DNA from 3 places in the Variovorax sp. EBFNA2 genome. Region 2 is predicted to be linked to each of the others. Evidence: riboswitches for the same ligand, from Rfam matches in the RefSeq annotation. Region 2 holds a riboswitch; each other region holds the start of a gene.
The links. A riboswitch is a leader RNA that binds a small molecule or an ion and turns the genes downstream of it on or off. The one in region 2 is predicted to bind glycine.
Positions count from the first base shown of each region.

Region 1: it holds a riboswitch for glycine, as region 2 does, so the genes downstream of both, gcvT (glycine cleavage system aminomethyltransferase GcvT) here and RZE79_RS24205 (ABC transporter substrate-binding protein) in region 2, are expected to answer to the same signal.
Region 3: it holds a riboswitch for glycine, as region 2 does, so the genes downstream of both, RZE79_RS03435 (D-amino acid dehydrogenase) here and RZE79_RS24205 (ABC transporter substrate-binding protein) in region 2, are expected to answer to the same signal.

Region 1 is NZ_CP138496.1:2,567,261-2,572,657, reverse strand. It holds gene RZE79_RS11995 (hypothetical protein) at 1-108, shown strand, start outside; gene RZE79_RS11990 (N-acetylmuramoyl-L-alanine amidase) at 203-880, shown strand; glycine riboswitch at 930-1,020, shown strand; glycine riboswitch at 1,033-1,137, shown strand; gene gcvT (glycine cleavage system aminomethyltransferase GcvT) at 1,185-2,360, shown strand; gene gcvH (glycine cleavage system protein GcvH) at 2,432-2,803, shown strand; gene gcvP (aminomethyl-transferring glycine dehydrogenase) at 2,864-5,397, shown strand, end outside.
Region 2 is NZ_CP138496.1:5,152,127-5,157,523, reverse strand. It holds gene RZE79_RS24210 (NADP-dependent isocitrate dehydrogenase) at 1-1,242, opposite strand, end outside; glycine riboswitch at 1,509-1,633, shown strand; gene RZE79_RS24205 (ABC transporter substrate-binding protein) at 1,775-3,358, shown strand; gene RZE79_RS24200 (ABC transporter permease) at 3,381-4,322, shown strand; gene RZE79_RS24195 (ABC transporter permease) at 4,343-5,314, shown strand; gene RZE79_RS24190 (ABC transporter ATP-binding protein) at 5,318-5,397, shown strand, end outside.
Region 3 is NZ_CP138496.1:773,205-778,601, reverse strand. It holds gene rfbA (glucose-1-phosphate thymidylyltransferase RfbA) at 1-854, opposite strand, end outside; gene rfbD (dTDP-4-dehydrorhamnose reductase) at 897-1,787, opposite strand; gene rfbB (dTDP-glucose 4,6-dehydratase) at 1,784-2,863, opposite strand; glycine riboswitch at 2,982-3,071, shown strand; glycine riboswitch at 3,116-3,222, shown strand; gene RZE79_RS03435 (D-amino acid dehydrogenase) at 3,314-4,615, shown strand; gene RZE79_RS03430 (FIST C-terminal domain-containing protein) at 4,635-5,397, opposite strand, start outside.

The DNA.
Region 1 (5,397 bases), 2.6 Mb from region 2:
GCTGCGCTGATGCTCTCCGAGATCGAGAAGGCCGCCGGCCCCGAGCGCGCCGACTCGCTGCGCGAGCGCATCGACAAGCTGCTGCCGCTGGCCGAAACCGTGCACTGAACCTGGCGGCTGCGGGTCGCCATCCCTCAACCAGGGGACGCGGGCCCCCAGGGCTGCTTGCTAGAACCCAACTCCCAAAACAAGGAGGTTCAGCATGCCGAGTCCGAAGAGCTATCACTTCACGCTTCCCAAGTCGAAACGACCGGGCGAAGTCTCCCTCAACGAGCCGTGGTACCCCGGCGTGCAGCCCTACTGGCCGACGTGCACGACGAAGCGATCGGTCGATCCGATCATGGGCATCACCACGGTGGTCATTCACGCAACGGCCGGTGGGTCGTCTGCCGGCGCCATCTCGGTGATGAAAAAGCCGACCGATGCCGCCTCGTTCCACTGGCTGGTTCCCGATGAAGATGAGGACCAGCACGGCGAACTCGTCTGGGCCTGCGTGCCGGAGGCGCTCGCGGCATGGCACGTGCGCAATGCGGCCTCGCATCCCGATGTGAACGACGGCGCCAAGCGCGTCAACCACTGGTCGCTTGGCATCGAGGTCGTGAACAAGCAGGAGCTCGACCCGTTCTCCCCTTGGCAAGTCGAAATCACGGCCCGCATCGTTCGCCATTGCTGGGCCAAGTACCCCAACCTCGCCCACGTGGTCTCGCATGCCAAGCTGGACCCGGACCGCCGCACCGACCCCGGCACCTTGTTCGATTGGGAGCGCTTCAAGCATCTGGTGCTGAATGGCGAGGCCGATGCCATTCCCGTGGCGGTCGCTTCCGCCAAGCCGCTCTCTGAACTGCCGGCGTCCGAGGCGCTGGGGTGCTGCCACACCTGAGGCCCCCACGAGCACTTCGACACCAGCCCCGGCCCCGCGATCCACTACACTCGCCGGGTCAGGAGAGAGCCCCGCATGACGGGGCCGCCGAAGGCGCAGGGGATCCCCGAACGCTCAGGCAAAAGGACTGACAAGACGCCGGCCACCACCGGCGTTTCCTTGCTGGAGAGAGGCCGTGGCATTGCATGCGGCCCACCGAAGGAGCAAACCCCGATCGTGGGGCGAATCTCTCAGGTAAAGCGGACAGCAGGGGTGGCCCGTGGCGTTGCAGCCATGGATTTCGACTGCCCCTTTGGAGTGCCCCGTGGCTGCTTCTTCCGCTTCCTCCGACGCCCAACTTCTCAAGACACCGCTGTACGACCTCCACGTGGAGCTCGGCGCGCGCATGGTGCCTTTCGCCGGCTATTCGATGCCGGTCCAGTACCCCGCCGGCCTGATGGCCGAGCACAAGCACACGCGCGATGCGGCCGGCCTGTTCGACATCTCGCACATGGGCCAGCTGCGCCTCGTCGGCCCCGACGCCGCCGCCGCCTTCGAAACCCTGATGCCCGTCGACGTGGTCGACCTGCCGGCCGGCAAGCAGCGCTACGGTCTGCTGCTGAACGACGAGGGCGGCATCCTCGACGACCTGATGTTCTTCAACGAAGGCCACGGTTCGCTCTTCGTGATCGTCAACGGCGCCTGCAAGGTGGCCGACATCGCCCACATCCAGCAGAAGATCGGCGCGCGCTGCGAGGTGCAGCCCCTGCCCGACCACGCCTTGCTCGCGCTGCAGGGCCCGCAGGCTGCGGCCACGCTGGCGCGCCTGTCGCCCGGCATCGAGCGCTTCGTGTTCATGACGGGCGGCGCGGTGCAGATCGGCGGCATCCCCGCCTTCGTCACCCGCAGCGGCTACACCGGCGAAGACGGCTTCGAGATCTCGGTGGCCGGCAAGGACGCCGACGCCCTCGCCCGCCTGCTGCTCGCGCAGCCCGAAGTGAAGCCTGTCGGCCTGGGCGCGCGCAACTCGCTGCGGCTCGAAGCCGGCCTGTGCCTGTACGGCAACGACATCGACACCACCACCACCCCGGTCGAAGCCTCGCTTAACTGGGCGATCCAGAAGGTGCGCCGCGCCGGCGGTGCGCGCGAAGGCGGCTTTCCGGGCGCGGCCAAGGTGCTGGCCCAACTGGCCGCCGTCGCCTCGGGTGCGGCCGGCCACACCGACCACGAGACGCTCACGCGCAAGCGCGTCGGCCTCGTGGCGCTGGAGCGCATTCCGGTGCGCGACGGCACGCTGCTGCAATCGCTCGAAGGCCAGGACATCGGCACCGTCACCAGCGGCCTGCTCGGCCCCACAGCCGACCGCTGCGTCGCCATGGGCTACGTGGCTGCTGCCTTTGCCGAGCCCGGCACGCGCGTGCAGGCCATCGTGCGCGGCAAGCCGGTGCCGATGGAGGTGTCGACGATGCCTTTCGTGCCGACGCGCTACTACCGCGGCTGACCGCCACTGAACACCGCAGACCCGGCTAGGCTCTGCACCCCGATTCCATTTTTTCCACGAGGAGTTTTTTCATGAGCATCAAATACACCAAGGACCACGAATGGGTGGCGGCTGAAGGCGGCGCCGCCACCGTCGGCATCACCGTGCATGCGCAGGACGCGCTGGGCGACGTGGTGTTCGTCGACCTGCCCGAAGTCGGCAAGACCTTCGCACAGGGCGAGGTCGCCGGTGTGGTCGAGTCGGTGAAGGCCGCCGCCGATGTGTTCATGCCCGTGTCGGGCGAGATCACCGAAGTGAACGAAGCGCTGCGCGCCGACCCGTCGCTGGCCAACAGCGACCCGCTGGCCTCCGGCTGGTTCTTCAAGGTCAAGCTGAGCGAGCCCGCGCAGCTCGACGCCCTGCTCGACGCGGCCACCTACGACAAGTTCGCCGCCGAATCCTGATCCGCTGAACCGCAGCAGTTTCTTCGCACCTTCGTTCCTTCCCCCCGAGCCTTCACCGCCATGCCGATTCCCGCCCTTCCCTCTTTGCAAGAACTAGAGAACGCCGAAGAATTTCTCGCCCGCCACATCGGCATCGATGCAGCGGACGAGGCGCGCATGCTGCCGGTGATCGGCTCGGAAACGCGTGCGGAGCTCATCGACGGCATCGTGCCGGCGGCCATCCGCCGCGCGAAGCCGATGCGCCTGCCCGCGCCGGTGACCGAAGCCGACGCGCTGGCCGAGCTGAAGACGCTGGCGTCGAAGAACAAGGTGTTCAAGAGCTTCATCGGCCAGGGCTACTACGGCACGCACACGCCGGGCGTGATCCTGCGCAACATCCTGGAGAACCCCGCCTGGTACACGGCCTACACGCCCTACCAGGCCGAAATCTCGCAGGGCCGCATGGAAGCCCTGCTCAACTTCCAGACGATGGTGTGCGACCTCACGGGCATGGCCATCGCCAACGCCTCGATGCTCGACGAGGCCACGGCAGCCGCCGAGGCCATGACGCTCGCCAAGCGCAGCGTGAAAAGCAAGAGCAACGTGTTCCTGGTGTCGGGTGATTGCCACCCGCAGACCATCGAGGTCATCAAGACGCGCGCCGCGCCGCTGGGCATCGAAGTCAAGGTGAGCACCGTGTCGGAAACGCTGCCGCACCTGATGGTGAGCGGCGAGTTCTTCGGCGTGCTCGCACAGTACCCCGCCACCACCGGCCACGTGCACGACCTGCGCCCGCTCGCGGGCCACGCACACCAGTGCGACGCCGCCTTCATCGTCGCGGCCGACCTGCTGGCGCTGACTCTCTTGGTCGCCCCCGGCGAGTTCGATGCCGACATCGTCTGCGGCACCACGCAGCGCTTCGGCATGCCGCTGTGCAACGGCGGCCCGCACGCCGCCTACCTGGCCTGCCGCGATTCGTTCAAGCGCTCACTGCCCGGCCGCCTCGTCGGCGTGAGCGTCGACACGCACGGCCAGCCCGCCTACCGCCTCGCGCTGCAGACGCGCGAGCAGCACATCCGCCGCGAGAAAGCCACCTCCAACATCTGCACCGCGCAGGTGCTGCCGGCCGTGGTCGCCAGCATGTACGCCGTGTACCACGGCCCCGACGGCCTCACGCGCATTGCCCAGCGCGTGGCCGTGCTCACCGCCATCCTCGCCAGGGGCCTGTCGCAGATGGGCCGCGAGCCGGTGAACACCACCGCCTTCGACTCGCTGACGATCCGCACCGGCGACGACACGGCCGCGATCATCGAGCGTGCGCAGGCCGGCGGCGTCAACCTGCGCCAGCGCCTGCAGCAGCACCTGGGCATCTCGCTGGACGAAACCACCACGCGCGCCGACATCGAAACCCTGTGGGCGCTGTTCGTGCCCGCCGGCACCGCGATGCCGCGCTTCGACGAACTGGCCGAGAGCACCACGCCGCTGATTCCCGACGACCTGCGTCGCACCAGCGCCTTCCTCACGCACCCGGTGTTCAACACCCACAAGAGCGAAACCGCGATGCTGCGCTACATCCGCAGCCTGTCGGACAAGGACCTCGCACTCGACCGCAGCATGATCCCGCTGGGCAGCTGCACCATGAAGCTCAACGCGACCAGCGAGATGATCCCCATCACCTGGCCCGAGTTCGCGAACATCCACCCCTTTGCGCCCGCCGAGCAGCTGCAGGGCTACGCCCAGCTCGACGCGCAACTGCGCGCCTGGCTGTGCGAGGCCACGGGCTACGCGGGCATCAGCCTGCAGCCCAATGCGGGCTCGCAGGGCGAGTACGCGGGCCTGCTGGCCATCAAATCGTTCCACGAAGCCAAGGGCCAGGGCCACCGCAACATCTGCCTGATTCCCTCGTCGGCGCACGGCACCAACCCGGCCAGCGCCCAGATGGTGGGCCTGCAGGTGGTGGTGACGGCCTGCGACGCGCAAGGCAACGTCGACATGGACGACCTGAAGCGCGCCTGCGAAAAACACAGCGCCCACCTGGCCGCCGTGATGATCACCTACCCGAGCACGCACGGCGTGTTCGAAACGCGCGTGAAGGAACTCTGCGAACTCGTGCATGAACACGGCGGCCGCGTGTACGTCGACGGCGCCAACATGAACGCGCTGGTCGGTGTGGCCGCGCCGGGTGAATTCGGCGGCGACGTGAGCCACCTGAACCTGCACAAGACCTTCTGCATTCCGCACGGCGGCGGCGGCCCGGGCGTCGGCCCGGTCTGCGTGGTCGAAGACCTCGTGCCGTACCTGCCGGGCCATGCGACGGCCGGCGTGCCCTCGAACGGCGTGGGCGCCGTGTCGGCCGCGCCGCTGGGCAATGCGGCCGTGCTGCCGATCAGCTGGATGTACTGCCGCATGATGGGCGCCAAGGGCCTGCAGGCCGCGACCGAAACGGCCATCCTGAGCGCCAACTACATCAGTGCGCGCCTGAAGGACCACTACCCCACGCTGTACGCGAGCCCCAACGGCCACGTCGCGCACGAGTGCATCCTGGACCTGCGCCCGCTCAAGGACACCAGCGGCGTCACCGCGGAAGACGTGGCCAAGCGCCTCATCGACTACGG
Region 2 (5,397 bases):
GAGGCCGACGTTGGGCACGGTGCCCATGGTCTTGGGGTCGAAGGCGCCGTGCCACTTGCAGAAGTTGATGATCTCCTGGTAGATGCGGGCGAAGGTCGATTCGGGCATCACGGCCTTGACGTCCTTCAGGCGGCCGTCGGCGCCCCACATCTTGCCGCCGTTGCGGATCATGGCGGGCATCGAGGCGTCCACGATCACGTCGTTGGGCGAGTGGAAGTTGGTGATGCCCTTGGCCGAGTCGACCATGGCCAGCTCGGGGCGGCCTTCGTGGCAGGCGTGCAGGTCGCGCTTGATCTCGTCCTGCGTGCTCTGGGGCAGCGTGGCGATCTTGTTGTACAGGTCGACCATGCCGTTGTTGACGTTGATGCCCAGCTCGTCGAACAGCTTGCCGTGTTTCTCGAAGGCTTCCTTGTAGAAGATCTTCACGCAGTGGCCGAACACGATGGGGTGCGAGACCTTCATCATGGTCGCCTTGACGTGCAGCGAGAACATGACGCCGGTCTTGTGCGCGTCTTCGATTTCCTTTTCATAGAAGGCCAGCAGGGCCTTCTTGCTCATGAACATCGAGTCGATGATTTCGCGGTCGAGCAGGGCGACCTTGGGCTTGAGCACGATGGTCTTGCCGCTCTTGGTGATCAGCTCCATCTTGACGTTGCGCGCGCGGTCCAGGGTCATGGACTTTTCGCCGTGATAGAAGTCGCCGCCGTGCATGTGCGAGACGTGCGAGCGCGAGGCCTGGCTCCACTCGGCCATGCTGTGCGGGTTCTTGCGGGCGTATTCCTTCACGGCGCGGGGCGCGCGGCGGTCGGAGTTGCCTTCGCGCAGCACGGGGTTCACGGCGCTGCCGGTGCACTTGTTGTAGCGCGCGCGGATGTCCTTGTCCTCGTCCGAGGTCGGGTTCTCCGGATAGTCGGGAATCTTGTAGCCCTTGCCCTGCAGTTCCTTGATGGCCGACTTGAGCTGCGACACCGAGGCGCTGATGTTGGGCAGCTTGATGATGTTGGCGTCAGGCCGCAGCGTGAGCTTGCCCAGTTCGGCCAGGTTGTCGGGCACCTTCTGGTCGTCGCTCAGGAACTCGGGGAACTCGCCCAGGATGCGGGCGGCCACCGAGATGTCGCTCGTCGTCACGTTGATGCCGGCCGGCGCGGTGAAGGCGCGCACGATGGGCAGGAAGGCGTAGGTCGCCAGCAGCGGCGCCTCGTCGGTGAGGGTGTAGACGATGGTGGGTTGCTTCGTGCTCATGCGCTTGCTTCCGTAGGTTCTGGGTTGTCGAGAGGGCTGAAATTTCATTGGGCGAAATGGACTTTCGCCGGAGCCCCCCATTGTCGCCCGGTCGGGCCGGGGCGCTGTCGGAGAAACCCCGATGACCCCGCTGCCGCGGCCCATGCCACCCCGTGGCACGCAAACTGCTTTGAAGAAAGCATCCAGGAGAAATGCCTAGCTCGATGCGTCGAGCTGGTGCATTACCGAAGGCGATAGCCCATAACGCTCAGGTCCCAAGACTGGATTTTTCTAACGCTGGAGAGCGCTGACCGGCCCCCTTGCAGGGGATCGAGGGCAGCCGCCGAAGGGGCAAGCCCTCGCGATGTGCGTGCAGGGTGAATCTCTCAGGCAAAAGGACAGCAGGGGCACGCCGCGCGATGCGCGCGGTGTGTCCGTGTTCGCTCCGGAGCCTTTCATTTTCATGACCTGTTTCCCGCACCGCCGCACGACGCCCGCGCCCCCGGCGTTGCCCGCGCGCGCGCCCCTCTTTTTTCAACCGGAGAACTGACCCATGCTGAAGACACGACAACTGAAAGCCCTGTTCGCAGGCGCCTTGCTGGCCGCGGCAGCGGCCTCCTCCTTCGCGCAGGACACCGGTAAGGTGCTGCGCCTCGTGCCGCAGTCCGACCTGAAGATCCTCGACCCGATCTGGACCACTGCCTTCGTCACGCGCAACCACGGCTACATGGTCTACGACACGCTCTTCGGCGTGGACGCCCAGGGCAAGGTGCTCCCGCAGATGGTCGACAAGTACACGACCAGCGCCGACGGCAAGACCTGGACCTTCACGCTGCGCAAGGGCCTGGCCTTCCATGACGGCAAGCCCGTCACCTCGGAAGACGTGCTCGCCTCGCTCAAGCGATGGGGCCAGCGCGACGGGCTGGGCCAGAAGATGTTCACTGCCCTGGACAAGACCGAGGCGGTCGATGCCAACAGCTTCAGGTTCGTCTTCAAGGAGCCCTTCGGCATGGTGCTCGACGCGCTGAGCAAGCCGTCGTCGAACCCGCCCTTCATCATGCCGGCGCGCGTGGCCGCCACGCCGGCCGACAAGCAGATCGACGACGCCACCGGCTCTGGCCCCTACATCTTCAAGAAGGACGAATACCGCCCCGGCGAAAAGATCGTCTACCTGAAGAACACCAGGTACGTGCCGCGCGCCGAGGCGCCGTCGGGCACGGCCGGTGGCAAGAACGTGTACGTCGACCGCATGGAGTGGATCGTCCTGAAGGACGCACAAACGCAGGCCAATGCGCTGGCCAACGGCGAGGTCGACATGATCGAGTGGGTGCCCTCCGAGCAGTACACCGCGCTCAAGAACAACCCCGCCATCACGCTCGACAGCCCCGTGTCGAAGGGCTCGTTCGCGCTGCACCTGAACCACCTGATTCCGCCCTTCGACAACCCGAAGATCGCGCAGGCCGCCTTCATGGCCATCAACCAGGAGGCGCTGATGCGCGCCCAGCTGGTGCACAAGGAGCTGTACAACGGCTGCGCGTCCATCTACCCCTGCGGCTCGGCCTTCGCCTCCGACAAGACCGGCTACTTCACCGGCAAGCCGCAGTTCGAAAAGGCCAAGGCGCTGCTCAAGGAGGCAGGCTATGACGGCAAGCCCGTGGTGCTGATGTACCCGGCCGATTTCGCGGTGCTCAACAAGTTTCCACCGGTGATGGCGCAACTGCTCAAGCAGGCCGGCTTCAACGTCGACATGCAGTCGATGGACTGGCCCACGCTGGTCACGCGCCGCGCCAAGAAAGACCCGGTTGCCAACGGCGGCTGGAACCTGTTCATCACCGGCTGGGGCATTGCCGACAACATGAACCCGATGTTCTTCGCGCCGCTCACGGGCAATGGCGAGAAGGGCTGGTTCGGCTGGGCCACCGACGACAAGCTGGAGCAGCTCAAGTCCGACTTCCTTGCCAGCAGCGACGAACCCCAACGCAAGGAGCTGGCCACCGCCATCCAGCAGCGCGTGTACGACACCGGCATCTACGCACCCATCGGCGAGTACAAGCCGCTCACGGCCTACCGCAAGGGCGTGGTGAGCGGCGTGGTGCGCTCGCCGGTCGCCGTGTTCTGGAACCTGAAGAAGAACTGACGCGGCCGGACCGGGAGTCACCATGCTGCTCTTTCTTGCACGCCGCATTCTCTCGACCGTGCCGGTGCTCGTCATCGTCGCGCTCATCGTGTTCCTGATGCTGCGGCTCGCGCCCGGCGACCCGGCTGCCGCCATCGTGGGCGACAGCGGCACCAGCGAGAACATCGCCAAGGTGCGCGAGCAGCTGGGGCTCAACCAGTCGCTGCCCGTGCAGTTCTTCCACTGGAGTGCACAACTGCTGCAGGGCAACCTCGGTGAGTCGTACTTCATGAAGAAGACGGTGGTGGAGCTGATCGGCCAGCGCATCGAAGCCACGGTGTCGCTCGCGGCCGTGACGCTGGTGGCCACCATCCTCATCGCGGTGCCGCTCGGCGTGCTCGCGGCGTGGCGCCACGGCGGCTGGCTCGACCGCATGCTGATGGGCTTCTCGGTCATGGGCTTTTCGATCCCCGCGTTCGTGATCGGCTACGTGCTCATCTGGATCTTTGCGCTGCACCTGCAGTGGCTGCCGGTGCAGGGTTACCAGCGACTGAGCCAGGGGCCTTTGCTGTGGCTCAAGCACCTGATCCTGCCGTCGATCACGCTGTCGATCATCTACGTGGCGCTGATCGCGCGCGTCACGCGTGCGGCCGTGGCCGAGGCGATGACCGAGGACTACATCCGCACCGCGCGCGCCAAGGGCATCTCCGAGACGCGGCTGCTGATGCGCCACGCGCTCGCCAACGCGGCCATTCCCATCGTCACGGTCATCGGCATCGGCATCGCGCTCCTGATCGGTGGCGTGGTGGTCACCGAAACCGTGTTCGCCATTCCGGGACTCGGGCAGCTCACGGTCGACGCGGTGCTGTCGCGCGACTTTCCGCTGATCCAGGGCATCACGCTGTTCTTTTCCGTCATCTACGTGCTCATCAATCTGCTGATCGACCTGAGCTACCTGGTGTTCGATCCCCGCATCCGGTACTGAACGAAGTGAACGAAAACACCATGACCGATTCGACCCTTTCCATGTCGGCCGCCACCGGCGCTGCAGCAGCAGTGGCGCCGGACATCGCCATCGAGCCGCTGGCACCGCAGAAACGCCGCTCGCTGCTCCAACGCATCCTGGCCGATTGGTCGGTGCGCGCAGGCGGCAGCGTGCTGCTGCTGCTCGTGCTGATGTCGCTGGCCGCGCCGTGGCTCGGCACCATCGACCCCACGGCCATCGACCCCGGCAGCGGCAACCTCATGCCCGGCACGCGCGGCGAGTTCAACAGCCTGGCCGGCGACACCTTCGAGCATCTGTTCGTGATGGGCACCGACAGCCTGGGGCGCGACATCTGGAGCCGCACGCTGTACGGCGCGCGCGTGTCGCTCACGGTGGGCGTGGCCGTGGCCGCGCTCGCCATGGTGCTCGGCATGCTCGTGGGCCTGCTGGGCGGTTACTTTCGCCGCATCGACAGCGTGATCATGCGGCTGATGGACGGCGTCATGGCCATCCCCGGCATCCTGTTCGCGATCAGTCTCGTGGCCTTGTTCGGCGGCAGCCTGCTCACCGTGGTGGTCGCCATCGCGGTGCCCGAGATTCCGCGCGTGGCGCGGCTGGTGCGTTCGGTGGTGCTCACGGTGCGCGAAGAGCCGTATGTCGAGGCGGCCATCGCGCTCGACACGCCGACCTGGAAGATCCTCGCGCGGCACATCCTGCCGAATGCGATTGCGCCGCTGATCATTCAGGCGACCTACGTGTGCGCCTCGGCGATCCTGGTGGAGGCCATTCTGTCGTTCCTCGGCGTGGGCCTGCCGGCGGACATGGCGACCTGGGGAAACATCATGGCCGAGGGCCGTGCGCAGTTCAACCAGTACCCGCACAACGTGCTGTTCCCGGGCATCTTCCTGGCGCTCACCGTGCTGGCGGTGAACATCCTGGGCGACGGACTGCGCGACACGCTCGACCCCAAGTTCAACAAGCGCGGAGGCTGAACCATGACGCAACAAGCCCCTGTCCTTTCCGTTCGCGACCTTGCCATCGCATTGCCGCGCGGCGGCGACCGGCCGCATGCGGT
Region 3 (5,397 bases), 2.1 Mb from region 2:
AGGTACTTGCCGTAACCGTTCTTCTGCAACGGTGCGGCCAGCTTCTCAAGCTGTTCGCGATCGATGAAGCCATTGCGCCAAGCAATCTCTTCAGGGCACGCAATCTTCAGCCCCTGCCGATGCTCCAGCGTCGCAATGAACTGCCCCGCTTCGAGCAGGCTTTCATGCGTACCCGTATCCAGCCACGCATAGCCGCGCTGCATGATCTGCACATTGAGCTGGTTGAGGTCCAGATACGCCTGATTGACCGCCGTGATTTCCAACTCGCCGCGCTCGCTGGGTTTCACCGCCTTCGCGATGTCGACCACCTGGTTGTCGTAGAAGTACAGACCCGTCACGGCATAGCTGCTCTTGGGCTTGACGGGCTTCTCTTCGATGCTGCTGGCCTTGCCGCTGGCATCGAAGGCCACCACGCCGTAGCGCTCGGGGTCGTGCACGTGGTACGCGAACACGGTCGCACCGCTCTGCTTCGTATCGGCGTCCGACAGCAGATGCACCAGGTCATGCCCATAGAAGATGTTGTCCCCCAACACCAGCGCGCTCGGCGAATTGCCCACGAACTTCTCACCGATGATGAAAGCCTGCGCCAGCCCATCGGGACTCGGTTGCACCGCGTACTGCAGGTTCATGCCCCACTGGCTGCCATCACCCAGCAGCTGCTGGAAGCGCGGCGTGTCCTGCGGCGTGCTGATGATCAGGATGTCGCGCATGCCGCCGAGCATCAGGGTGCTCAGCGGGTAATAGATCATCGGCTTGTCGTACACCGGCAGGAGCTGCTTGCTCATGGCGAGCGTGGCCGGGTGCAGGCGGGTGCCGGAGCCACCGGCGAGGATGATGCCTTTGCGTTGCGTCATGGGGGTTTTCTTCTGTAGGGAGCCGGAAAAATCAGTCGGGCGTCAGAGCGTCTCGCGCAGCATGCGCGCGACGCCTTCCTGCCAGGGCGGCAGGCGCAGGCCGAAGGTGGTCTGCAGCTTGGTGGTGTCGAGCCGCGAGTTGTGCGGGCGCGCCGCGGGTGTCGGGAAGGCGCTGGTGGGCACGGCTTCCACGGCCTGCGGGCCGGCCTTGAGTTCGACGCCAGCCTGCTGGGCCATCTCGAGCACGAAGCGCGCGTAGCCATGCCAGCTGGTCTCGCCGCCTGCAATGGCGTGGTACAGCCCGGCCTTGGTCGGGTCTTGCAGCGTGGCGCGGATGGCGTGCGCCGTGATGTCGGCCAGCAACTCCGCGCCGGTCGGTGCGCCGAACTGGTCGTCAATGACCGTGAGCTTGTCGCGCTCCTTGGCCAGGCGCAGCATGGTCTTGGCGAAGTTGCCGCCGCGTGCGGCGTAGACCCAACTCGTGCGGAAGATCAGGTGCTTCGCGCAATGCTTGGCGACCAGTTGCTCGCCTTCGAGCTTGGTCTGGCCGTACACGCTGAGCGGGCCGGTCGCGTCGTCTTCCTTCCAGGGCTTGGTGCCACTGCCGTCGAAAACGTAGTCGGTGGAGTAATGCACCATCAGCGCGCCGATCTGCTGCGCGGCCTCGGCCACCACGCCGGGCGAGGTGGCGTTGAGCTTGCGCGCAAAGTCGGGCTCGCTTTCGGCCTTGTCGACGGCGGTGTGCGCGGCGGCATTGACGATGACGTCAGGACGCACGGCCCGCACCGTCTCGGCCAGCTGCTCGGGACGGCTGAAGTCGGCGTGGAAGTCGGTGCTGTCGAAATCCAGCGCGACCAGTTCGCCGAGCGGCGCGAGGCTGCGCTGCAGCTCCCAGCCGACCTGTCCGCCCTTGCCAAGCAGCAGCAGCTTCATGCGCCGGCCTTCGCCGTCGTGGCGTCGTATTGCTTTTCGACCCACTCGCGGTATGCGCCGCTTTGCACGTTGCGCACCCACTCGCCGTTCGCGAGGTACCACTCGACGGTCTTGCGAATACCGGTGTCGAAGGTCTCGGCGGGCTTCCAGCCAAGCTCGGCCTCGAGCTTGCGTGCATCGATGGCGTAGCGGCGGTCATGGCCCGGGCGGTCCGTGACGTAGGTGATCTGTTCCTTGTACGGCTTGCCGTCGGCGCGCGGGCTCAGCTCGTCGAGCAGCGCACACACGGTGTTGACGATCTCGATGTTGGGCTTCTCGTTCCAGCCGCCGACGTTGTAGGTTTCACCAAGCCGGCCGGCTTCGAGCACGCGGCGGATGGCGCTGCAGTGGTCCTTCACGTAGAGCCAGTCGCGCACCTGCATGCCGTCGCCGTACACGGGCAGGTTCTTGCCGGCCAGTGCGTTGACGATCATCAGCGGGATCAGCTTCTCGGGGAAGTGGAACGGGCCGTAGTTGTTCGAGCAGTTGGTGGTGACCACCGGCAGGCCGTAGGTGTGGTGCCAGGCGCGCACGAGGTGGTCGCTGGCGGCCTTGCTGGCCGAGTACGGGCTGTTGGGCTCGTACTTGTTCTCTTCGGTGAAGGCCGGGTCGGTCTTGGAGAGCGAGCCGTAGACCTCGTCGGTCGACACGTGCAGGAAGCGAAAGGCCGCCTTCTGGTCGGCCGGCAGCGCATTCCAGTAACCGCGCACCGATTCAAGCAGGCGGAAGGTGCCGAGCACGTTGGTCTGCACGAAGTCTTCGGGGCCGTGGATCGAGCGATCGACGTGCGATTCCGCGGCAAAGTTCACGACTGCGCGGGGTTTGTGCTCGGCCAGCAGGCGATCGAGCAGTGCGCTGTCACCGATGTCGCCTTGCACGAAGACGTGGTTCGCGTTGCCCTTGAGCGACGCGAGGGTCTCGAGGTTGCCTGCGTAGGTCAGCTTGTCGAGGTTCACGACGGGCTCGTCGCCCTGCGCGATCCAGTCGAGCACGAAATTGGCGCCAATGAAGCCTGCGCCGCCGGTAACCAGGATCATGAAGTCCCCCGCCTGTAGAAAAAAGTTTGCTTTACGCGAAATTAACAGTCAATTATCCCATCGGCGTGACGTGCCTATGTACAGGACTTGGCCCGGTCAGAGGCCCCGTCTACAATCCCCAACAATTGCAGGAGAGCGGGCCTCACGGAGGCCCTACCGAAGGCGCAAACTCCCATAAACGCTCAGGTCGGCCCGACGAAGTTCCAGGTGCAAACAAGGAACATCGGCAAGGGGTCAGTACTGCACTCATCGATACAGCCGTCTGGAGAGCCGCCACGCCATGTGGCGCACCGAAGGAGCAAACCCGCTGCGGGTGCAGCAGGGTGAATCTCTCAGGTACCGAGGACAGGGGGAGCGGCAACTTGGACAGCGGTCGTCCGGTTGCTTGCTATTCATTCAATAGCACTCCACGCCCGCCGTTCAAGCGCTGCAAACTCAAAGGTACTTGCAATGCGTGTGATCGTTCTCGGCGCCGGCCTGCTCGGCGTGACGTCGGCCTACTACCTCCAGCAACTCGGTCACGAGGTGACCGTGATCGACCGGCAGGCCACCCCGGCCGCCGAAACCAGCTTCGCCAACGGCGGCCAGATCTCGGTCAGCCATGCCGAACCGTGGGCCAATCCGAGCGCGCCGCTGAAGGTGCTGCAATGGCTCGGCAAGGAAGATGCGCCGCTGCTCTTTCGCATCCGCGCCGACATGCGCCAGTGGCTCTGGGGCCTGCAGTTTTTGCGTGAATGCACCCCCGCGCGCACCCGCCACAACATCGAACAGATCGTGCGTCTCGGTACATACAGCCGGGAAATGTTGCAGCAATTGCGTCGAGACACCGGCCTGAGCTATGACCAGCGCACGCAAGGCATCCTGCACTTTTATACGACGCAGAAAGAATTCGACGGCGCGCTCAAGCCTTCCGAGCAGATGCGCGCCCTGGGCTGCGAGCGCCTGGTGATCTCGGCCGACGAGGCCGTCAAGATCGAACCCGCCCTCGCCCACATCCGCCCGCAACTCGCCGGCGCCACGTACACCGCCGAAGACGAATCGGGCGACGCCAACCGCTTCGCGCGCGAACTCGTGAAGCTGGCCGAAGCGGCCGGCGTGAAGTTCCTCATGAGCCACACCGTGACGGCGCTGCGCGAAGCCGGCGGCAGCATCGACCACATCGAGGCCACCGACAACGAAGGCCGCTTCCAGCGCATCCGCGGCGATGCGTTCGTGCTCGCGATGGGTTCGCTGAGCCCGCTGTACGCCGCGCCGCTGGGCATCCGCCTGCCGATCTACCCGGCCAAGGGCTACTCGGTGACGCTGCCCGTGAAGGACGCATCGAAGGCGCACCAGGTCTCGCTCACCGACGACGAATACAAGCTGGTGTTCTCGCGCTACACATCCGAATCGGGCGACCGCCTGCGGATCGCCGGCACGGCCGAACTCAACGGCTACGACCGCGACCTGAACCGCGTGCGCTGCGAAGCCATCGTGCGGCGCGTCGAAGAACTCTTCCCCGGCGCCGGCGACACCGAGCGCGCGCAGTTCTGGACCGGCCTGCGCCCGGCCACGCCGAGCAACGTGCCGCTGATCGGCAAGACCAAGCTGCCGAACCTGTTCCTCAACACGGGCCACGGCACGCTCGGATGGACGCACGCCTGCGGCTCGGGCAAGTCGATCGCGCGCATCGTGAGCGGGCTCGCACCCGAGGTCGACTTCGCGTTCGCCGGCATGCCGGCCCCAACGCCACGCGCACTGCAGCCGGCCTGAACGCGACCGGCGCCGGACCTCAGTCCGGCGCAGTGAACACCGTCAGCACGCCGGTGTAGCCGTACAGGTGGTGGCGCGCGATTTCGCCGGCGGCGAAGAAGCCGACCAGCGGCACGTCGCCCAGCGCATGCCGCACGATCTGCAGCTCGGCGCCCGGTGCGCCGAAGTGCGGACCGCCGCGGCCCGAGCAGCTCACGTACACCGCGCCCGCGATGCGGCGCGCGGGATGCGGCGCGGCTTCGGCTTCGCCGGCCGCCACGGCGCGTGCGGTGGCCAGCGTCTGCTCTTCGGGCTCGAGCTCTTCGCGGATCTCGGCGCAGATGCGCATCAGGTCGGCGCGTGCCGCCTGCGCGTTGCGGCGGCAGAAACTCAGCCGCATGCCGGCTTCGGCGTTGTCGGCAATCGCGATGCCGCGGCGCGTCGGATCGAGGCCGATGATGTGGCGCACCAGCACGTCGGCACCCAGGTCGCCGGTGCGGCGCAGGCCGTCGCTGCCCGCGTCGGCCAGGCCGACCAGCGTGTTGCGCACTGCGTCGATGGCTTCCTGCGGCCGGTCGAGCGACACCTGCAGGTCGGCCAGCAGCACGTCGAGCGCCGGTTCGCCGTCGAGCGACAGCAGCAGGTTGCCGTCGGCCTCGGTGATCTCGCGCTCGCGCGCACCGCCCGTGCGCAGCGGCTGGCAGCCTTGCGTGACGCGCGACACCAGCCGCACACCCTCGCCGAACACCACGCCCGACAGGCCGCCCGAGAACACACCGCCCGCCGCGCCATGGCCGCGGATG